Regions from separate parts of the Corynebacterium breve genome, predicted to be linked through region 2. Evidence: riboswitches for the same ligand, from Rfam matches in the RefSeq annotation. Region 2 holds a riboswitch; the other holds the start of a gene.
What was found. A riboswitch is a leader RNA that binds a small molecule or an ion and turns the genes downstream of it on or off. The one in region 2 is predicted to bind thiamine pyrophosphate.

Region 1 (11,071 bases), 950 kb from region 2:
CACAGACAGCACGATCGGCATTCCGTTGACCAACGCTCGGCCCAGCTTCTCGTTCTTGCCAGAGGTAATCATGTGCAAGCCGATGTCGTCCATCTTGACCAACAAGCCCACCGCACCGTAGACAGCGACGGTGATCAGGATCGCGACGACAGCGAGCACAGCAGCACGCATCCAGATGCCCTCAGCAGCGATCTCGTTGAGGGAAATCACCATGATCTCTGCGGAGAGGATCAGGTCTGTCATGATCGCAGACTTCACCATGGAGTCTTCGTCAGCACCAGATTTGTTCTCTGCTTTCTCCACTGCTTCGTGCTCGTCGCGGCTCAGCTTGTGCACGATTTTGTGCGCGCCTTCGTAGGCAAGGTAGGTGCCGCCGAGCATCAGAATTGGCGTGAGCATCCACGGCGCAAACTCCGACAGCAATAGCGCGATTGGGAGAATGATAATGAGCTTGTTAACGAAGGATCCCTTGGTGATGCGCCAGATCATCGGAAGCTCGCGCGCTGGGGTGATACCCGATACGTACTGCGGGGTGACTGCAGCATCGTCGATCACAACGCCTGCTGCTTTTACCGAAGTCTTCGCAGCAAGGGATGCAACATCGTCTGCTGAAGATGCTGCGGCGCGTGCGATCAGAGCAACGTCGTCTAAGAGGGCGAGGAGGCCACCAGCCATGGTCGTCCGCCTTTCATTTCATTGTGCAACAAGATTTATCAATAACTAAGTGCTTATCGGCACCGTGGGGGAAGTCTACTCGCCCACGGTGAAAATCGTAGGATGGCAAGTATGAAAATCGCGATCATTGGGGCTGGCGCCATCGGCGCTTGGTATGCGGGAAACTTGCTCAAAGCGGGACACGATATTGCCGTTGTCGCACGTGGCGAGACTCTCGAAGCGGTACGACGCCGCGGGTTGCTGGTGAACAGTGAGACCCCAATACCGGTCCCTGTTTTTGGTCACATCAGCCAAGTGGAAAGGCCGGATGTCGTTATTTTGGCAATGAAGTCCACAGGTCAGCCGATGGAAGACATTCTTGCGGGCTTAGACCCCAATTCCCTGGTTGCAACGACTCAAAATTCGGTGGAGGCACCGTTGCGAGTGGCTCAGGTTGTCGGCAAGGAGCGTACTTTGCCCGGAGTGGTGCGCGGCTACTTCCACCACGTGGGACCCGGTGCGGTGGAATTTCATGGCGGGCCGTGCTCCTATGACTTTGGTACGTGGGACGGCGCTGAGAATTTGCTTGTCGACGAGCTGGCCACTGTTCTCCAATCCGCAGGTATTGACGCGACCGTGCGCGACGACATCTTTGTCGATGTGTGGGAGAAAGCGATGTTTGTCACCACGACGGGTGCGCTAGGCGCGGCAACGGGGCATGCGTTGGGAGCACTGCGATCTGAGCCGTGGCGTGGAACTCTGGAAGCGATGATGCACGAGGTTGCGGAAGCAGGGCGAGGCGTCGGTGTTCCGCTCTCCGGTAATGTTGTGCAACGCACACTCGCGTTTGGAGACGCGATGCCGGCGGAGTCCACAACCTCGATGCAACGCGATATAGCTGCGGGAATCCCTGGTGAGCTCGATGCGCAGATCGGTGCGATTACCCGAGAAGGACGCAGGGGAGGCGTTGCGACTCCGCTGTGTGACCTTGTCTTTCACCTCTTAGAGGAAAAGTTCCGCTAGGCTGTCGAACCATGAGTGAGACAATTACTTCGACCGCACGGGTGCGAACTGACCGCCCGGGGCGCTATGGCAAGCAGCTAGCGTCGCACTTTGGCAAGAAGATCGACTCACAATGGGACGCAGAGGCCCAGCGCGGGCATCTAACTTTCCCGTCGAATGCAGACGATCTTCCAGCAGTTACTTGCGACATGATCGCAGGAGACAACGTCTTGATGCTCAGCCTCGACGGTGAGACAGAGACCGTGATTCGCTTAGAGCGCGTTGTTGCAGTCCATCTCATTCGCTTCGGTGCGAAAGACGCATTGGAAGTGAAATGGACTCGCACAGGTGGCGAGGAAGCTCACTTCACAATTGCAGATGTTGAGCAGAAATAGTGCCCGCAACTTTGAACGCGTGCCACTTCATGCTTAAGTAGAAGAACACCACGGGTGCCCCGAAAGAGAGGGGCTGAGATGCCGAGTAGGCGGACCGTTGAACCTGATCCGGTTAGTACCGGCGATAGGAAGGAAACAAATGAATTCTCGTTGGCGCGTCATCGATGTTGTCACTGCACCTGTCCTCGCAGTTGCTTGTGGACTCATTTTCTGGCTATGGAACTCTGTCGGCTATGCCGGCTTCACCGCTTTGGACGCATTGACCCCTGGCTTCGGTGGCCTTGTCGTCGGTATTTGGCTGATCGGTGGCGTTCTGGGTGGGCTGATTATCCGTAAACCTGGCGCGGCCTTGTTCGTCGAGGTCGTTGCAGCTGCTGTCTCCGCGGTTCTGGGTAGCCAGTGGGGCCCTGAAACCCTGTACTCCGGGATCGCCCAAGGTCTTGGCGCAGAACTTGTCTTCCTCGCCTTTGCTTATCGACGATTCACCCTTCCCGTCGCCATGCTCGCAGGAGTTGGTGCAGGTGTCGGAGCATTCATCCTTGAGCTGTTCACCAGCGCTAACCTGGCAAAGACGGTCGAGTTCAACGCCATCTACCTTTCCTGCCTAGTAATCTCTGGTGCGCTGCTGGCCGGACTTCTGGCTCATCTCCTGGTCAAAGCCCTGGCTCGCACCGGCGCACTGGATCGGTTTGCAGCAGGTAAGACTAAGTGACCAAAGCCCTCGAAGCGCGGGGCTTAAGCTACCACCACGCGGTTCGGCCCGACCCCGCTTTTACCAACGTCACCTTTTCCGTGGATCGAGGACAGCGAGTACTCATCACAGGAGATTCTGGCACCGGGAAATCGACCCTCTTGCACCTCATCGCCGGTTTGCTTCACGACGAAGAAGATGGCACCCACACAGGTGAAATCACCGTCAACGGCTCCATCGGCATGGTCCTGCAGGACCCCGACAGTCAGGTGATCTCTACGCGGGTGGGCGATGATGTCGCATTCGGCTGCGAAAATCTCGGAGTTCCGCGCGAAGAAATCTGGCCTCGTGTGACCCACGCGCTTGACATGGTTGGTCTACGGGTGCCACTTGATCATTCGACTGCCCGACTTTCTGGTGGGCAGAAACAGCGCCATGCTCTCGCTGGAGTTTTGGCGATGGGTGCGGACATCATCATTTTGGACGAACCTACCGCAAACCTTGACCCAGCAGGTACGCTCGACGTCGTCGACTCGATCCGTCGCGTGTGTGAGAGCACTGGGGCCACGCTGATCGTCGTGGAGCACAACCCGAAACCGTGGCTGCCGATCGTCGATAAGCTGTTGCACTTAGAACACGACGGTATCGCTGAAATCACCACCGATGAGTTGCCCACGATTCCGCAGCTGCCCCCTCGCAAGGACATTGCACCGGGTACCTCCATCGAGGTCGGAGCGCGCGAGCTTCGGCCGTATTGGGGGCCGGCGCGTACCTTTGAGCTTCCCCAAGGCCACTCCACAGTGCTCACCGGCCCAAATGGGTCAGGGAAGACCACGATTGCCGCGGCACTCGCAGGTTTGACACCTCCGCATGCCGGGGAGTTGTACTACTCAGATGAATTGCGCCAAGGATTACGCAACGAGCCCCACAAGTGGAAATCCCAGGACTTGGCTCGGCGCGTCGGGTACGTGTTTCAGGATCCTGAACACCAGTTTCTGATGCGCACGGTGGCCGAAGAACTCGCGGTGTCGGGAGCATCGCAGGCGCGCCAGGACGAGTTGGCAGAGCGGTTACGACTCACGCATCTACTGCAAGCGAACCCGTTCACTCTGTCGGGCGGTGAGAAGCGGCGCCTCTCTGTAGTGACGGCTCTCGTCAACGCACCACGGTTCGTGGTACTCGACGAGCCGACATTCGGACAGGACACACAAACTTTTACCGAGTTAGTGCATCTGATTCGAGAGCTGACCGACCAAGGCGTGACCGTCATGTCCATTACTCACGACGAACACTTCGTCGCATCTCTTGGCGATCACCAGGTGGTGCTGCGATGAATCTGCTGAAAGACATCAACCCGGTGACCAGATTGTTGGGGGTGATGATTTTCACCTCCCCTTTGCTGTTTACCCTCGACTGGGTCTCTGCGACGGTCGCGCTGGTGCTTATCGTCGTCGCAGCGCCCTTGTGTGGAGTCGGATACGGCCGATTGCTCAAACGCGGCTGGCCGATATTTCTTGCGGCCCCCTTGGCAGGAATCCCTATGGCGCTTTATGGCAAGCCGGGCGGTGAGACACATTTTGAGTTTCTACTTGCCCACGTGACGGATAATTCGCTCTCGTTGGCTGGGGCGATCTCTCTTCGTGTGCTCGCGGTAGGCCTTCCGGTCGTGCTGCTATCAGTGGATGTTGACCCGACAGATCTTGGCGACGGTCTGGCTCAGGTACTGCGTTTGCCCGCCAAGTTTGTCCTTGGCACTGTGGCAGCTTTGCGCATGCTGACTTTGCTTCGCGACGATGTCGAAGCCATGCGGAGTTCTCGCAGATCCCGTGGCCTAGCTGACACCAACCGAGTGCGCTATTGGTTCTCATTGGCATTCGGATTGTTGGTGATGAGTTTGAGGCGCGCCTCAAAACTCGCTACCGCCATGGAGGCGCGTGGGTTCGCTCGCTCGGGCCACCGGACTTGGGCGCGCGAGTCCCGACTGGTCGGGCGCGACTTTATCGTCCTTGCCGTGTGCGCACTGGGCGCTGCCGTGGCGCTTGGCGTTGCGATCTATACCGGGCATTTTGCATTCCTTGGGGCCCTTTAGTCATGAAAACCTCGCGCACAATTATTCTTGTCGACGGTCCCTCCGGATCTGGCAAGACAACGTTTGCCAATCAACTAGGGGAGGAGTGTGGGATTCGAGTAGTGCATCTCGACGACTTCTACCCAGGTTGGTCCGGTTTGAAAGAGGCAGCCCACATGGTCGTCGAGGATGTCTTGCACCCAACAAGTCCCGGGTACACGCGGTGGGACTGGGTAAAGGACGAACCCGCCGAATGGGTGGCGCTCGATCCTAACGCGGACCTGATTGTGGAAGGCGTTGGGGCGCTCACGCAGGCATCCGTAGCGGCTGCGAAGCGCCTTGGCGAGGTGCTCACCGTGCGGATTACAGCCCCGTATGAGCAGCGGAAACGCCGCGCCTTAGAGCGAGACCCTGGTTATGCCGAGTTTTGGGACATGTGGGCCGCGCAAGAAAGGGAGCTCTACGCGTCTGAGGTTCCTGTCCAGCCCGACCTCGTGATGCAGTGGTAGCTAGAGGATCTCGCTCAAAAGCTCCATTGGACGAGGAATCCTCACGCCCTTGTCGGTAACAACAATTGGTCGCTGAATCAGTCGCGGGTGTGCCACCATCGCGTCGAGGAGCTCGTCGTCCGTCAAGTCCTTGGATAAACCGAGCTCTTTGTACTCCGCCTCGCGCGTGCGGATTGCGTCGTGGACGGAGAGGCCTGCGTCGTTGATAAGCTGCTTGAGTTCGCTTTTCGACGGTGGCGTTTCCAAATACTTCACCACTGTCGGCTCTTCGCCGTGCTCGTGGAGCATTTTCAATGCATTGCGAGAGGTGGAACACTGCGGATTGTGATAGATCGTGCTCATGGGGTTTAGCTTAACCAATGGGAGCGAGCTGAACCTCGTCTGCCCAGGTCAAATCAATGCCGAGGGTTTTCAACCATTCCATTGCGTCGTCGTCGTGGCGGGTGATGCCTTCGACGGCGGTGAGCGTGGTGTCGATTGCGCGCTCGGCTTCTTCGGCGGTAATCAGCCCCGCGGAAGTAGCTGCTGCGAGTTCGTCGATATCGAGCACATCGATCGGTTCACCCGTATTGGAAACTAGGTCAACGTATAGGTCGCGAGTTGACCAGACTTTGCCTTCGACGTTGATGTCGGCGACATCGAAGTAATAATCCTGCTCCTCGTTGATGCCTTCGCGAAAGTGGAAGATATTGGCGCGCAGACCAAGCCGAGGTAGTAGCCAGCTCTCGAGGTATCCAAACCGCGGATGATTTGCACCGCGGGCCATGTATAGGCCGAAGTCAGTGACGTGGAAGGTATCGACTTCGCGCAGGTATCCCTTTGGATCAGTGTTCGTCTTTGACGTCGTGTCAAAGGTTTCCTGCTTCACAGGGTGTAGGTCTGCGCTCATTGTTACCTCACGTTAAACATAGCGGCGGTCGGTGCGAAAGAACATGAATTCTCTTGTGTGTGCGCGGTTCCGCTGACTACTGCGATTACCGTGCCAGAACCGGTTGACGCCACTCCGGAGAGTGTTGTTGGTCCTGCTGGGTTTATCCCATTGTTATCTAATGGCGTTACACCGGTCGCCAGGGTTGAAGTGTTGAGCCAGTAGGCTTTCATGCCGTCTTGTTGCTCCGCAGCAGGTGGGGTGCCCAATGCGGTAAAGACGAAAGTTGCCTGTCCTTCGCTCGGTGCGGGTGCAGGGCTGGAGGCGGGGCCGGGAACAGCGATGACACTAGCCGTTGAATGGAGGCCACTGCCCATGCAATTGCTCGACACCGTTGGCCAGTAGAACTGCGTAAAAGCAGGGGCGTCGTCGGGAAGTGGTGGTCCGCCTAGTTCGCCGCCTGCACCGGAGAAAAACGCGACCGCGGTACGCAACGCATTGGCTACGTCATTGGGTACGTAAGGCTGGTCTGCGAAGTCGTTTACAGAGGAGACAGTGTGATCGTTGGGGCGTCCTAGCTCATCGAGGTAGGACGAGGTGAGTGCCTTTAGGTCGAATCCAGGGACCGACAACACTGGCTGGGCATTTGCGGTGCTAGTAAACGTGGCGACGGTGACCACTGTTGCCAGAGTGGCGGTGCAAAGCTTGCGGGCTGCGGAGGGGAAACGCACGGGTAGAGATCCTCACGTATTGGGGCATGTTTAAGGGCGGACTGTAGGCACATTGGCAAATGCGACCGACGATAAACTACAGTAACAATAGATAACAATAGTCACAATTGTAACGCAGTCAAGTGTTTTTGTTGCTCTCACTAGTTTTGATTGGTGGGTTAGTAGACGGGTGCAAATCGAGCATTGCGCAAAACCGTACCGTTAGCCGAACGGTTTTGCGCAATGGAACTAAAAGTGACATCTCACACGCCGGTAAGACCTCGATCATGCAGATATGCGATTGACCGAGTAGGGTTTAACCGTTAAACAGACACCCCTGAAGTAGAGGAGCACTCTTCGTGTCGTATCCCGAGTTCCGTAACGTTGCAATCGTCGCCCACGTCGACCACGGCAAGACCACTCTTGTCAATTCCTTGCTGGAGCAGTCCGGCGTTTTTGGCGACCATGGCGAAGTTGCCGACCGCGTCATGGACTCCGGTGATCTAGAGCGCGAAAAAGGCATCACCATTTTGGCCAAAAACACCGCGATTCGTCGCCCAGGTAAGGGCAAAGACGGTCGCGATTTGGTCATCAACGTCATTGATACCCCAGGTCACGCCGACTTTGGTGGCGAGGTCGAGCGTGGCCTTTCCATGGTTGATGGTGTCGTTCTGCTAGTCGATGCCTCCGAGGGCCCGCTTCCACAGACGCGCTTCGTGCTGGGCAAGGCACTCGCTGCGAAGAAGCCCGTTATCATCTGTGTAAACAAGACTGACCGCCCAGATGCGCGCATCGACGAAGTCGTCGAAGAGGCGCAGGATCTGCTCCTCGAGCTCGGTGCTTCTCTGGAAGACCCTGAGGCTGCGGAAGCTGCAGAGAATCTGCTTGATCTGCCAGTTTTGTACACCTCCGGCCGTGCAGGTCGCGCAGCGCTGGAAAACCCAGGCAACGGAAATCTCCCAGACAACGAGGATCTGGAGCCACTGTTCAGCGTCATCTACGATGAAATCCCCGAGCCAGCAGCCGAATTCGAGGGCCCTTTCCAGGCACAGGTAACCAACTTGGACTCCAGCTCCTTCCTCGGCCGTATCGCACTGATCCGTGTGCACCGCGGCTCGGTGAAGAAGGGGCAGCAGGTCGCGTGGATTCACTACGACGAAGAGGGCGAACAGCACGTCAAAAACGTCAAGGTTGCTGAGCTCCTTCGCACCGTCGGATTCGAGCGCGTTCCCGCAGAGGGCGAGGTTGTCGCTGGCGACATCGCCGCGATCTCCGGTATCGACGAGATCATGATCGGCGATACAATCACCGACCCTGAGCACGTCGAACCGCTGCCACGCATCAAGGTCGACGAGCCGGCGCTGTCCATGACCATCGGCGTGAATACCTCTCCAATGGCTGGCCGCAACGGTGGCGACAAGCTCACCGCGCGTGTGATCAAGGCTCGCCTTGAACAGGAACTCATCGGTAACGTGTCTTTGCGCGTTTTGCCTACTGAGCGTCCCGATACCTGGGAAGTCCAGGGCCGTGGCGAAATGGCCCTAACTGTTCTGATCGAGACGATGCGTCGCGAAGGCTTCGAGCTCACCGTGGGTAAGCCACAGGTGGTCACCCGCGAAATCGACGGCAAGCTCCACGAGCCGTACGAGCACATGATCATCGACACCCCGGCCGAGTACCAGGGCAATGTCACCCAGCTCATGGCAGCTCGTAAGGGGCAGATGACCGCAATGGGCAACGCCGCCGGCGACTGGGTTCGCATGGAGTTCGATGTCCCTGCGCGTGGTTTGATTGGTTTCCGCACCACCTTCATGACCGAAACCCACGGTGCGGGTATCGCAAACTCCTACTCGATCGAGCCTCGCCCATGGGCCGGTGAAATCAAGGGTCGCCCAACCGGCTCATTGGTAGCAGACCGTTCGGGTCAGATCACCGCCTACGCATTGATGAACCTCTCCGACCGTGGCGAGTTCTTCGTCGAACCTGGTGCTGAGGCTTACGAGGGCATGGTCGTCGGCGCGAACAACCGCGATGAGGACATGGACGTGAACATCACCAAGGAAAAGAAGCTGACCAACATGCGTGCTGCTTCCGCGGATACCACCGTGACCTTGAACAAGGCGAAGTCCTTGACGCTTGACGAAGCGATCGAGTTCTGTGATGAAGACGAATGCGTCGAGGTTGCTCCAGAGGCAATGCGCGTGCGTAAGGTCATCCTCAACGCGACCGAACGTGGCCGTGCACGTTCCCGACAGAAGAACCTGAACAACTAGTTCATGCGGGCGTCGTTGCGTCGTCCACTTGGTGTGGCGTTGATGTTTGCCACCAACGGTGTGGCAATTTCATCGCTCCTTCCGTGGTATCCCACTCTGAAGGACCAGTGGGCACTCAACGATGCTCTTTTTGGTGTGATCGTCGCCGCGATCGCAATCGGATCGCTGCTTTCTGCGACTCTGCCGGCCTGGGCTGAGCAAAGATTTGGTGCCCGCCCGACCATGGTCGTGGGCACCCTCATCACCGCCGTACTCCTCGTCGCGGTGGGTTTCTCGCCGAACGCGCTGGTTCTCACACTCTTTCTCTTATTGTTTGGCATCTTTGACACGATCATCGATGTTTCCCAAAACGTTGCCGCAGTGCGCGTGCAAAATGAGCTCGGCAAGTCCATCATGTCGTCGCTCCACGCATGCTGGTCGCTCGGCGCGGTACTTGGAGGCGCGCTTGCCACGGCAGCCGCTGTCTCAGATGTCAGCCTCCCAGTGCATTTGTCGACGATCGCCGCTGCAGAAATTCTCCTCGTCCTCCTCGCAGCGTGGATGATGGGGGACGTCAATGAAGAAGCCGCTCCAATCGAGTCCGCGGAGGAAGCGGAGGAAAAGGGCGAAGAGAAATCCAGCGAGCTTTCCCCTCGCGTGTTTCTTATCGCCCTGCCAGTTGCGATCGTCGCTCTTTCGGGAACTGTGGTCGAAGACATCGGCAACAACTGGGCGGCATTGTCCGCAGCTGTGCTCACGTCGGTGAGCTTGCAGGCGGCCGGTGCAGCGTATGCAGTGGTTTATGCCGCTCAAATGGTTGGCAGGTTTGCGGGCGATCTGATCATCAATCGTTTCGGTCGCGTGGCAGTCGCGCAGGCTGGAGGGGCATGCATCGCATTGGGCGGCTTGGCAGTAGTGCTGGCTACCAACCCTTGGATCCTTTACGCGGGGTACGCGCTAGTCGGCTGGGGATGTGCGACGTTGGTCCCGAGCGCATACGCGGCGTCGGCAAGCTTGCCTGGGGTAGCGCAAAGTACCGGATTGACTGTGGTGAGTTGGCTCATGCGAGTGGGCTTTCTCACGGCCAGCCCTCTCATTGGCATGGTTTCTGAGCTTACAACCTTGCGTGTAGCTCTGACTATCTTGCCAGTTATGGGTGTTACCGTAGTGATTTTTGCGCGGGGATTGAACGGTAGCGTGGTAAAACAAAGGTAATGAAAAAACGCATTACTTTGGTGACTACGGCCTTGCTTGCGGCGGGGGCTGTTGTTGCTGGATGTGCTGCTAACCCTGGCCCACCTCCAGTTGTCACTCCGAGCCCAGAGCCTACGACGGCCAATGAGTCGTCGACAAGCAAAAAAGCTGAGCCGATTTCGAAACGTTCTGAAGTAACCGTGGGTGTTGAGGCGCTGCGCAACGGGCTCAATCCGCATTTGCTTGCCGACGAATCCTCCGTGGTTCGATCCGTGGCCCGTCTCGTGCTGCCTAGTGTTTTTGAGCAGGGCGAACTGAACACGGACGTGATGAAATCTGCCGAGGTAGTGGAGTATACCGACGCGGCGATGACGGTGCGCTATGTGATTCAGGATGCAGCGCAATGGTCGGACGGAACTCCTCTGACTGGGTCGGACTTTAAATATTTGTGGTTGGCGATGACGCAGACTCCTGGCGTATTGAACCCAGGCGGCTATGAGGCGATCAGTGCTGTGCGGGTCAGTGGCGCCAATGGCAAGACGGTAGATGTTGATTTTGCCAAGCCGGTGGCCCAGTGGCAGGAGTTGTTTCAGTTTCTGGTCCCGTCGCATTTGATCGGCCCCGACCCTGTGAACTTCAGGACGGGAATGCGCGATGACATTCCAGCGTCAGCGGGGCGCTACATGGTGGTAAAGGTAGACCGCGGTCGGGGCACGGTCACCCTCAAC
Region 2 (11,071 bases):
GTTGAGCGTCGAACAGTACCCGATGTTTTCGGGTTTGCGAAACACCAACTACTCGCAGCTCATCGCTCGCCCGAAGTTCACTCCAGGCGAGAATGCCACTCAATTCAACGCTGAGAATGTCGTGGATGCGCAGTGGTACCTCGATGCCTGGAACCAAGGGCTGGGTGGATAATGACTGTTCGCGTCGTGACCGATTCCTCCGCTGGGCTGCCACAGAGCATTGTCGACGAACTCGATATTGTCGTCGTAGATCTGCATGTGATGGGCGAAAATGGCGAGTTTTCCACTAGTGGGTTGAGCGCGCTCGAGCTTGCCGCAGCTTACGCGCGTCAGCTCGAACGTGGCGGCGACGATGGAGTCGTAGCGCTGCACCTATCTAAGGACCTTTCCGCAACGTGGTCGGCGGCGGTGTCTGCGGCAGCAGTTTTCGACGATACTGTGCGGGTGATCGATACCCAATCGGTCGGAATGGCTGTGGGCGCTGCTGCGATGGCTGCGGCGAAATCAGCGCAAAATGGTGCAGATTTGGATGAGTGTCAACGCGTGGCAGAAGAGACTTTGCAGCGTAGCGAGACCTGGGTTTACCTGCATCACCTTGATGAGCTACGCAAATCGGGACGCATTTCGGCCACCACCGCAATGCTTTCCGCTGCGCTTTTGGCCACCAAGCCGTTGATGCATGTGCGCGACGGCAAGATTGAGCTAGCGGGGAAGACGCGCACCCAGACGAAGGCATTTACAAAGCTTGTGGAGTTGGTCGTCGAAAAGGCTGGTGGCGAACCCGTATTTGTCGCAATTCAGCACGCTAACGCGCTGGAGTCCGCGGACGTGTTGGAGCGCGCCTTCAACGAGGTCTTGCCGGAGGGCTCGTCGGTGCTGGTGTGTGAGCTAACCGATGTGCTGAGCGTGCACAGTGGCGAAGGTGCCGTAGGAATCTCGGCGGTTTTCTCTGACTCCTTTGTGGATAGCATCGACTAGCGGCGGGTTTTCCACAGCTTATTTTGCACGCCTCGTGCATATCGCTGGGCGCTTCTAGCGTAGGAGGCATGAGGTCCGTAGACAGACTGAAAGAACTCACTCGGCCGACGGGTGAGGAAGACCTGCTGCGCGTAGAGTATCCCGCCCCACGGTGGAAAATCGAGCCTCGCGTGGCCCTAGCCTGCGCTGGGCTCTTGGCGGTGTTGCTGGGCGCATGGTGGCTGGGGCAGCCTCGCGTTGCAGAGCCAATCGATTCGGCTCATGACTGGGCTAGTGCATTATCGACGACCACCGACCCCGCAGAGTCCGAAGAGCCAGCGGAAATCGTTGTGTCAGTTGTCGGGCGGGTGGAACATCCTGGGCTTGTGACTCTGCAGCGCGGGCAGCGGGTTGCCGATGCCCTAGACCAAGCGGTGGTGCTAGGCGACGCAGATACTGTGTCATTGAACCTTGCCCAAGTGCTGGCGGATGGACAGCAGATCTACGTGCCGGAAGTCGGGGAAGCTGCGCCGCTTCCCGCGCCGCACGCGGAAGCGGAGGCGGGCAGTATCTCGTTGAACTCCGCGGGCGCTGCGGAGCTGATGGAGCTTGACGGGGTCGGGGATGCGACAGCTGCTGCGATTATCGCCCACCGTGATCAGATTGGCGGTTTCACTGAGATCGAGCAGCTTCTGGATGTGAAAGGCATCGGTCCCGCCAAGTTTGAGGCGATCAAGGGTGAGGTGTCACTTTAAGGGAACGGCACGCGAAAGGGCGCCGTAGGTGCATAGTTCACCCACGACGCCCTTTCGCGTGACAATTAGGCCGCAAAGTGTTCCGCGGCGGCGCGGCGTGCGCGGAAGATGTTTGGAATCGTTCCCAGGGAAGTAGCGCTGTGATACGCGATGGTGGCGTGAAGCTGTGCGATTGGGTCGACGTCAGGGTGGAAGACGGCGAAGACGAATTTGTTGGCGTCGATGGCAGTGATGATGTGCATTTCATCCTCAAAGGTGACAACCATGTCATCGAGGTCGCGGGTTCCGCCCAGTGCACGGAGAGTCTTCTCTTTCGCGTTCACTGCCTGGGCGTAAAAGGCTGCGGCGACGTTGATGTCGATGTTGGTGCCAGCCGGAGTAGCGGAGAAAGCGAAGCCGGTATCGCGGTCGACGATGCTCGCTCCGAGGCATCCGTCTACGTCGGTGGTGATGTGGTGGGCGATGTTGTCAAGAGTGGTCTGTGGAAGCATGGTGTCCTTCTACGTTGGGGAAGCGTTCTTTGGAGTACGACCTAAAGCTAACAACAAGTGACAGGTGTTAACGGATGTGACACGAGATAAGTATGAGTTTCTTGAGAAAGCTTAGAAATAGAACAGCGCCACCGCCTCTTTTTCGAGGTGGTGGCGCTATCTGATTGCTTCCGGGCTACCGAATTCGACTATGTTTAGGCGGCCCAGGGGTGGGGTGCGGCGTGTCGCGGCTGCTCTTCTGCGGTGAGGGTGCCAAGCGGCTGCGCGCGGTTGTACGCGATGACTCCGTGAAGCTCCTGAACCGGATCGACATCTGGCGTGAAGACCGTGTAGATGAAATTTTTGGAGGTAATCGGAGTGATGATGTGTAGCTGGTCCTCAAATGTGAGAACGATGTCGTTGAGGTCGGACTCGAGGCCAAGGGCCTTGATCGCCTTCATCTTGGCCTTGACCATCTCGGTGGCATAGGCGGCTGCGAGATCAAGCTCGAGGGAGTCGTCGTGAACTGCGGCAGCGAGTGCAAACCCGGTCTCCAGGTCAACGACGCTAGCGCCAAGGCAACCATCTACGTTGTCGATGATCCCCTGAGCAAGTGCGTTGAGCTTGTTCTGGCGAGACATGATCATTTCGAGTCCTTCTTGGTCTTTCCTGGTTGTTCCTGGTTCAACGAGTGGTTATCTACTGTTGGGCCGTGTGTAGAACAGGCTAACAACGCGAGCTGGTAAATCGGCACGTTGACACATAAGAGGGTGTTAATTTCTCCATAGCCAAAGCCTTAGTGCTTGGTGTACATGGAAACGAACCTGAGAAACAGCTGAGTTACATACTAACAGCGCTCCACGAAAGTGCGACATTAGATGGCGAAATCAATTCGCCCGAAAACACTGGACTGTTTTGAGGGATGAATAAACTGAGAAAATCGGGTGAGATTATGGTGAGTTGGAGTTCCCTGTGAGTTTTACTTCCGGGCGTCGCCGTGCGCGTTGACGCCTCCCGGAAGGCTTAGAAGCACGATTTCGTGCCGCCTAGCCAACTGTTCAAACTTATCGACGAACATGCGCGACCGGCGCCCGCTGGCACAGTAGACCACTGCCGTGGATGTGCTGAGGGTACGTAGCGCGTCTTCGACCAGTGCATGATCGTTCTCCCACTCTGACATAGGAAGATGAACGACGCTGTCGGCGGGGAGTGCAAGATCGGACAGTGCCTTTTCGCCCACTTCACGTACGTCGATCGCGATTGCTTCACCGCGTTGGACTGAACTCAGCAGCCCTTTGTCGCTCATCGGTACGTGATTAGCGGTAGGGGTGTCGTCGAAAAGCTCTGTGACCAGAGGGCGCGCTGGATCGGCTTCGACCTGAAAGTGGCGGACGTCGGCGGTGAGCGCGTTGTACATCAGCAACGAACCCGCCTGGGGGCCGGCGCTGAGCCCGGTGATGAATTTAATCGCTTCGGTGGCCATAAGATTGCCCACCACGCTGGTGGTCACGCCGAGAACCCCCGCGGTGGCGCAGTCGGGTGCGTTCGCGGGATCGGGTTGGGTGGGGTAGAGGTCGCGCAATCCCACGCCCCGGTTGCCCTGGTGGCCTGACCACCACAGGGCCACATCGCCGCGGTACTGCAACACGGTGCCCCAGACGAGAGGCGTGCCAGTAGCTTCGGCCGCGTCGGCCGCGAGGAACTTGGTGTTAAACGTATCGGATCCATCGATGAGCAGGTCGACGTGGGCAAGCAGGTCGATCGCGTTTGTGGCAGTAAAGCGATCGTTGATGGTGTTGACCACGATCCCTGGTTGGTGCTGGGCTAAGCGCTCAGCAGCGGCATCCACCTTGGGCCGCCCCACATCGTCCGCACCGAATAAGATCTGGCGATGGATATTAGTAAAGTCCACGATGTCGTCGTCGATCACCGTGATCTCGCCAACACCGGTAGCCGCGAGACTTTGCATCACGGGACAGCCAAGCCCGCCGGCGCCGATAACAAGCACATGCGCGTTATGCAGCGCCTCCTGGCCGGAGACACCGAGACCAGGGAGTAGCGTCTGGCGCGCCACGCGACGCAGTTCCTCGTTCCCCAGCGCCGTCATAGAACCTGATCCGCCCAACTAGCGAGCCCATCGAAACTAGAGGAAGCGACGGCGCCTTCTGCGTGAGAGCGTTGTGGAATCCGACCGGCCTCTCGGGCAAGTTTCCCGGCTTCCACCGCTAGGCGCATCGCATGAGCCATCGCAACAGGGTCTTGGCAGCGGTTGATCGCGCTGGCCAGGAGTACTCCACTGCAGCCCAACTCCATTGCGAGGGCGGCATCAGATGCGGTGCCCACACCCGCATCGAGAAGGACCGGCACCTCGGCGCGCGAGCAGATCAACTCGATATTGTGCGGATTAAGAATCCCCAGGCCCGTGCCGATTGGCGAGCCCAACGGCATCACGGCATGCACCCCAACATTTTCAAGCCGCTTGGCGACGACAGGGTCGTCCGACGTATACGCCATGACGACGAACCCGTCCGCGACGAGCAACTCGCAGGCATCGACAAGTTCGACGACGTCGGGAAGCAGAGTGTGCTCATCGGCGATGACTTCCACCTTGATCCAGTTTGTTCCCAGTGCCTCGCGCGCAAGCTGCGCGGTGAGGACCGCATCGCGGGAGGTGCGACAACCTGCAGTATTAGGCAAAACGTCGATACCCAAGCGTTGCAGTAGTTGGAAGACGGATTCGCCGCCGCCCGTGGTTCGGGCGCTGTGGCGGCGCATCGCCACGGTGGTTAGCTGGGTTTCACTGGCGACGAGGGCGTGCTCAAGAATCTCTTGGCTCGTTGCGCCTCCGGTGCCCATGATGAGGTGGGAGTCGAAGGTCTTGTCTGCGATGGTGAGCATGTTAGCCTCCTTGCACCGCGGTGAGAATATCAACGAAATCGCTGGCTTCGAGGCTGCGATCCCACTGGCTGGCCGGCACCACTTTGCCGTTGATCGCAACGGCAATACCTGCCGGCTCGGATTGGCCGGTATCGGCTGCCACTAATTGAGCCACGGTCAGTTCGTCGGGAACCTCGCGGACCTCGTTGTTAATAGTCACTTTCATGGCAGATCCTTTCGTCGTTGGTCGCAGTGGCGGTAGGGGTCGCACGCGGATATGTGGAAGTCTGTTTTGCCCGTGATGCCAAGGTCAGCGCCTGCGTGAGCTCCCAGCGCCGAGAGCAAAATGCCGTGGCGGAAGTATCCGGTGGAAATCACCAGATTGTCGCCGGCGAGGCCAAGATACGGGAGGTCGTCCGGCGTTCCAGGGCGATCGCCGGTGGTGATTTCGATGATCTCGCATTCTTCGAGCGCAGGGACGATGCGTATCGCATCGCGCAGTAGCGCGAATACGCCGTCAACCGCAGGGGCTGTGCGCATGTCCTCGCGACTGGTTGCGCCAATAGCGATGGTTGAGTCGGTTCGGGGGATGATGTAAACGGGGCGATCCTCGACAAAAGCGCGTATCACCCGCCCGACGGGTGGCTCTTGCCCTTCCGCCACCCTCAGACGAATCATGTCACCACGTACTGGCCGCAATTTCAGCGGACTCAGCTCCTTTGCGGGGTACCAACCGGTTACGCTGGAGGTGCCAAGCCCGTTGCACATGTAGACACTTGCGCCCACCTCGAAATACGCTGAGTCCGACTCAACTCGGTGGCAGTGTCTCACCGCGCCCTCCTCGTCAAAGGTGCAGTCTAGGTGGGTAACGGTATCGTCGATAAGCGAAACGCCGGTCTGCCGAAGAACCTGAAGCAGCGTAGCGGAATACATGCTCGGGTTGATCTGGTGGTCGCCTGGGATGTGAACAACGCCTGCCAGTTGCGGGTTCAGCGCAGGCTCCGCGGCACGCGCGTGGCGTAGCGGAAGGCGCTGGACGTGCAACGAGTGGTCGTGCTGGTGGTCGGTCAACTCCATGAGATGAGTGGCATCGGCGCGGTCGGCGGCGACCACAAACGTTGACTCCGTACGATAACCCGTCTCCTGCGAGGTATAACCCGAAAGGCGCCGGAGCATCTCGGGGAAAAGCGCTCCCGACTCGACCATCAGCGGATAGAGCGGCTCTTGTTTGTACTGAATTTCCGCCACGGGTGCGAGCATGCCGCCAGCTGCACGTGTTGCCCCACTCACCGGAGCCGGATCGATCACTGCGATCGACGCTGCCGGAACGTCGCGAGTGAGCAGCTCAAAGGCGGTGGATAGGCCGATGATTCCAGCGCCGACGATGACGTGATCGAAACGAAAACTATTCACAGGTGGCTACTTCCGGTCGAATGCAGAAACGATGCCAGCTGCCATCGCACGCGGGTCGGATGATGCCATGAACTCCCGCACGATGGCCACGCCATCAACGCCGGTGGCTGCTAAGTCGGCGGCGTCGGCGGCGTGGACATCGCCGATGGCAACAACGGGGACGCGACTGGCCTGGACAAGCGCTGGGTAGCCTTCGAGCCCGATCGGCGGTCGGCCCGAGTTCTTGGTTGGGGTGGGGCGAAACGGGCCCGCACCGACGTAGTTAATGGAATCCGCCAGCTCGTTGGCACCGCGCACGAGCTCCAACGTGCCGGTGGTCAACCCAATGATCGCTTGTGGTCCCAGCACTTTGCGCGCCAGCCGCGGATCAAGATCATCCTGGCCGATATGCACGCCGTGGATATGGTGGGTGTCCATCAGCGCGGCGGCGACGTCGACGCGATCGTCGATAAGCACTCGGGTGAGAGGGTTGGCTACCTGAACTGCGTTGGCTACCTGGATAGACAGCTCGGTGAGGTCGCGGACGCTAATCGGCTTGCTGCGGATTTGGACAACCCCTGCGCCACCGGATGCCGCCTCGGCCGCAATACGCGCGATGGCGGGGAAATCGGCAGGCGCAACCGGTGCGACACCTAGGGAGCCGGTGACGAAATAGCAGCGCAGATCAAGCTGGGTCATAGATTGTCCTTTACTTGTCGACGACCCAAGCCCGGTCGGCCTGGTCAAAGAAATCGACTTCATAGTGCGATGCGATATCGCACGCCTTGATGGCGGCGTCGAGGTGTTCGGGGTTTTGAGCGAGGGCTTGTTCGACGCGCTCGATGGCACTGCGCGTGGAGGATTCGAACTCCTCGCTGGCGTAAGTGGCCAGCCAATCGTGGTACGGGTGATCCGGGTGGTTCGCCTCGGCTAGGCGCAGGCCGACTTCGTGGTACAGCCAGTAGCAGGGCAGCACCGCCGCTTGGCCGACAGCGTGCGCGTCGCCGTAGACCGAGGCAAGAAGAAAATCGGTGTAGCCTTGCGTGACCTGCGACATCCGCTGCTGCTCTTCGGGAATGTTGGCGAGCCAGGTGTCTTGCATCTCGCGTTCCGCGGCGATGGCACCGTCGGCGTCGATGGCCCACTGGCCGCCGAGTTTACGCAGCGCCTTGGCGTATTGGCCGAGGTACAGGGCATCTTGCTGCAGGTAGAAGATGAAATCGTCGTGGCGTAGGGTGCCCGCGCCGAGCTGCTGGATAAACGGCAGTGCAAGGATGTCGGTGAGATAACCGGCGGTGTCGTCCCACATCTTCTGGGTGTATGGTCCCGCGGGGTGCAGGCGGGGCTGGGTTGGGGCGGAGGCAGACGGGGCCCAAGTGCTCGCCGCTCGGGTCATGCGACGAGTGGTGTGAGAGTGGTCAACGGGGCCGTTGCTCGTACCGATTTTGAGGGCGTCCGCGTTGCTGATTGCCTCATGGAGCCAGCGCGAGGCCCACTCGACAGCGTCAGCAGGACTGTGGCCTGCCGCGAGCCTCGTTGCCAGTGCCGACGACAACGAGCATCCCGTGCCATGGGTATTTGTGGTGGCGATGCGCTGAACTGGTACAGAATGCACCGCTCCATCAGGGCTGACTAGCGCATTGTCTGCGTGATCGCCGGTGAAATGTCCGCCCTTCATCAAAACGTGCGCCTGAAGTGTCTTTGCGAGTCCAGCGGCTTGGTCAAGAGCTTCGTCGATAGTAGCGGCTACGTCGCAGCCCGCAAGAACAGCTAGTTCCGGCAGGTTCGGGGTGACGACGTCCGCGTTGTGAGCAAGGTCGAGTACGGCCGCTTCAGCATCGCGCTGCAGCAGACGATCGCCAGACGACGCGACCATCACCGGATCCAACACCACGAGGCACGGAATGTCTTGGATGAACTCCTTGACCGCTTCGGCGATCTCGACCGAACCGAGCATGCCGATCTTTACCGCGTCGATGGCGACATCGCTGGCCACCGACTGCAACTGCGAGCGAAGAAAATCGATCGGCGGGGTGAAGATTTCCTGGACACCGCGGGTATTTTGCGCGACCAAGGAGGTAACGACACTGTAGGGGAAACCGCCAGCTGCGGTGATGGATTTGATATCGGCTTGGATCCCGGCCCCGCCTGTCGGGTCGGTGCCCGCAATGGTCAAAACGCGCGGAATTGCGCCTTGGTTGTCGCCGGAATTGGGTATGAAAGTATAGGTCATCGAGGACGATCCCTTCGCTAGTTCGAACTAGAGCAGGTTCGACGGGTGTGATCTCAGCACCTCGATTGTCAAGGTGCACCCCGTGTCACTGTCTTTGAAGCTAGCACAACGAAAGTTGGGGATTGGGAAGTCCTCTGGGTTTGTGGATAACACGCCGGTTAGGTGACGCGTCAGCGCAGTTATCCACAGCTATTTGTGCAGGGGGAATCCCGTTCGGCCGAGTGACTTAACCTGCAGAAGTGAGCGAACTCCGACTAGTCCCTGCCGCCGCAATGACGTGGCTTGTGACGCTGTGCGTCCTAATCGGCGTGCCTCGCGTGGCCGTGGTTGGTGCATGCGTGCTTGGCATAGTCTTCGCGGCCACCAGACAATGGGGTCAGCTCATCCTGTGCAGCGCGTTCTCTGCGGCTGCGGCTTTTCTCGCTTCGGCCCGGGTCCGCGCTGCGCAGGCATTTTCGCTTGGCGACGACCTCGTGGCCACGGTCGTCGCCAAGCCGAAAGAGCTGGCATCCGGCACGTGGTTGGTGAAAGTCAGAGCGGGTGGGTATCCCGCAGAGATTCCCGTGTTTGCCGAAGAATTGCAAAGTGGGGTGGTGCCGGGCGCACGGGTGGTCGTCGCAGGTGGTCTGCGGGAATCTGATCGGCCCGGGGTCGGATGGTTCACGCTCAATGGGGACGTTTCCGTGGTGGACCCGCCGCGAGGTTTTGCGGCTTTCGCGGCCCACGTTCGTGAGTCGTTAGCCATATCGGTCGAGGCACACGTCCCGGATCATTCCCAAGGTCTCATCCCAGGCATGGTGCTCGGCGATACTTCGCTGCAATCCCACGCGGAGCAGGATGCATACATTGCCACGGGGCTTTCGCACCTCTCGGCGGTCTCGGGGGCGAACGTGGCAATCGTCGCCACCGCTTCCGTGATGATCGCGCGCGCCGTTGGCGTGGGGCTTCGTGCGCAAGTCGTTGCAGCTGGTGTCACGGTGTTTGTCTTCGCAGGTTTGGTGGGCGCGGAGCCTTCGGTCCTGCGAGCCACCGTCACGGGTCTTGTCGGACTGGTGGCAGTGCTTGCTTCGTCGAATGTGCAGCCCATGCACGCCCTCAGCTTAGCGACGATCGCGCTTGTCCTCTTCGACTCCGACATGGCGGTCAACTACGGGTTTGCTCTCTCAGTGGCCGCGACAGTCGGGATAATCGCGCTCAATCCGATGCTGTATCGCTGGCTGGCGCGCACCCGCTGGCCGGACATCCTCGTCCGCGCACTCGCGGTGGCGATCGCCGCCGACCTCATGACCATGCCGATCATCGCGTTGATGACCGGCGAAGTCTCACTAGTATCCGTCGCCGCCAACGTGCTGGTTGCACCTGCCACCGCGCCCGTGACCGTGCTCGGCCTCATCGCGGTGCTGCTGACATTGCTTCCCGGCGGGCTTGAGCAACTCCTCTTTTTCGCAATCCAACCCTTCACCTGGTGGATTCACACCATTGGACACGGCCTCGCAGCCCTACCCAACTCCACCACATCCGCCACACCGTGGTTGGTCTTGCTTGGTTACGGGTGGGTACTCGCCGGTTTCATGTACCACCGCCCCCGCACCACGCTGTTGTTCGTCCTCGCAGCCCTCATACTTCCCATGCTCAGCGCGCCGCGCGCACCGGAGGTGGATATCGGGCAGTTGGCAACGTACGTCGTCGATAAGCAAGAAAACATAGAGCCCATCCCGACCGGAACCGAACTGATCGTCGTGCTTGACGACGAAGGCCGGCCCGCCCCACGTGGCACCCGCACAGCCGGGGGCATCCCGGTGCTCTTTCCGCACCGCGACGGGGAAGTGCGTGTGCACGAGGACGGTAGTCAACACGCAGCCGACGGGCGGTTCTAGGTAGACTAACCAGCATGTTAAATCCAGCTCACCTTGTTGTCGGCGATGATACGTTTCTGCAGGAACGTGCGACCAAAGCCATCATCGACCAGGTGGATCCTCGCGCTGAGGTGCAGCGCTTCAAAGCGGGAGAGGTGACCGAGGGCGAATTATTGCAAGCCACCAGCCCTTCGCTCTTCGCCGAGGAACGCGTGGTGGTGTTCACCGGCACCGAGGCGGCGGGCAAGGAGCCGACCGAGCTGCTGCTTCGCGCGGCGGTCGATCCCGCGCCGGGTATGACGCTGATCGTCTGTCACTCGGGAGGAGGGCGGAACAAATCTCTGGTGCCAAAGTTTAAGAAGGCGTGCGAGGTGCACGAGGCCGGCGCGATCAAGAACACCAACGAACTGTCACGCTGGATCACCAACGAGTTCCGCAGCCACAACGTGCGCCCGACCCCCGACGTGATTTCCGCGCTGCAAGAATCGGTGGGCTCTGACCTGCGTGAACTAGCGGCCGCGGTTGAGCAGC

Region 1: it holds a riboswitch for thiamine pyrophosphate, as region 2 does, so the genes downstream of both, QP027_RS03895 (ECF transporter S component) here and QP027_RS08410 (bifunctional hydroxymethylpyrimidine kinase/phosphomethylpyrimidine kinase) in region 2, are expected to answer to the same signal.

Annotation. Positions count from the first base shown of each region.
Region 1 is NZ_CP126969.1:774,439-785,509, forward strand. It holds gene QP027_RS03880 (DUF808 domain-containing protein) at 1-675, opposite strand, end outside; gene QP027_RS03885 (2-dehydropantoate 2-reductase) at 787-1,677, shown strand; gene QP027_RS03890 (DUF2218 domain-containing protein) at 1,689-2,051, shown strand; TPP riboswitch at 2,092-2,199, shown strand; gene QP027_RS03895 (ECF transporter S component) at 2,191-2,763, shown strand; gene QP027_RS03900 (ABC transporter ATP-binding protein) at 2,760-4,076, shown strand; gene QP027_RS03905 (energy-coupling factor transporter transmembrane component T family protein) at 4,073-4,831, shown strand; gene QP027_RS03910 (AAA family ATPase) at 4,834-5,319, shown strand; gene arsC (arsenate reductase (glutaredoxin)) at 5,320-5,661, opposite strand; gene QP027_RS03920 (ribonuclease FAU-1 family protein) at 5,672-6,208, opposite strand; gene QP027_RS03925 (Rv1157c family protein) at 6,211-6,918, opposite strand; gene typA (translational GTPase TypA) at 7,257-9,170, shown strand; gene QP027_RS03935 (MFS transporter) at 9,174-10,364, shown strand; gene QP027_RS03940 (ABC transporter family substrate-binding protein) at 10,364-11,071, shown strand, end outside.
Region 2 is NZ_CP126969.1:1,721,204-1,732,274, reverse strand. It holds gene QP027_RS08460 (histidine phosphatase family protein) at 1-172, shown strand, start outside; gene QP027_RS08455 (DegV family protein) at 172-978, shown strand; gene QP027_RS08450 (ComEA family DNA-binding protein) at 1,047-1,712, shown strand; gene QP027_RS08445 (hypothetical protein) at 1,778-2,203, opposite strand; gene QP027_RS08440 (roadblock/LC7 domain-containing protein) at 2,398-2,823, opposite strand; gene QP027_RS08435 (ThiF family adenylyltransferase) at 3,162-4,289, opposite strand; gene QP027_RS08430 (thiazole synthase) at 4,286-5,080, opposite strand; gene thiS (sulfur carrier protein ThiS) at 5,082-5,285, opposite strand; gene thiO (glycine oxidase ThiO) at 5,282-6,472, opposite strand; gene QP027_RS08415 (thiamine phosphate synthase) at 6,479-7,150, opposite strand; gene QP027_RS08410 (bifunctional hydroxymethylpyrimidine kinase/phosphomethylpyrimidine kinase) at 7,161-8,669, opposite strand; TPP riboswitch at 8,676-8,777, opposite strand; gene QP027_RS08405 (ComEC/Rec2 family competence protein) at 8,924-10,561, shown strand; gene holA (DNA polymerase III subunit delta) at 10,576-11,071, shown strand, end outside.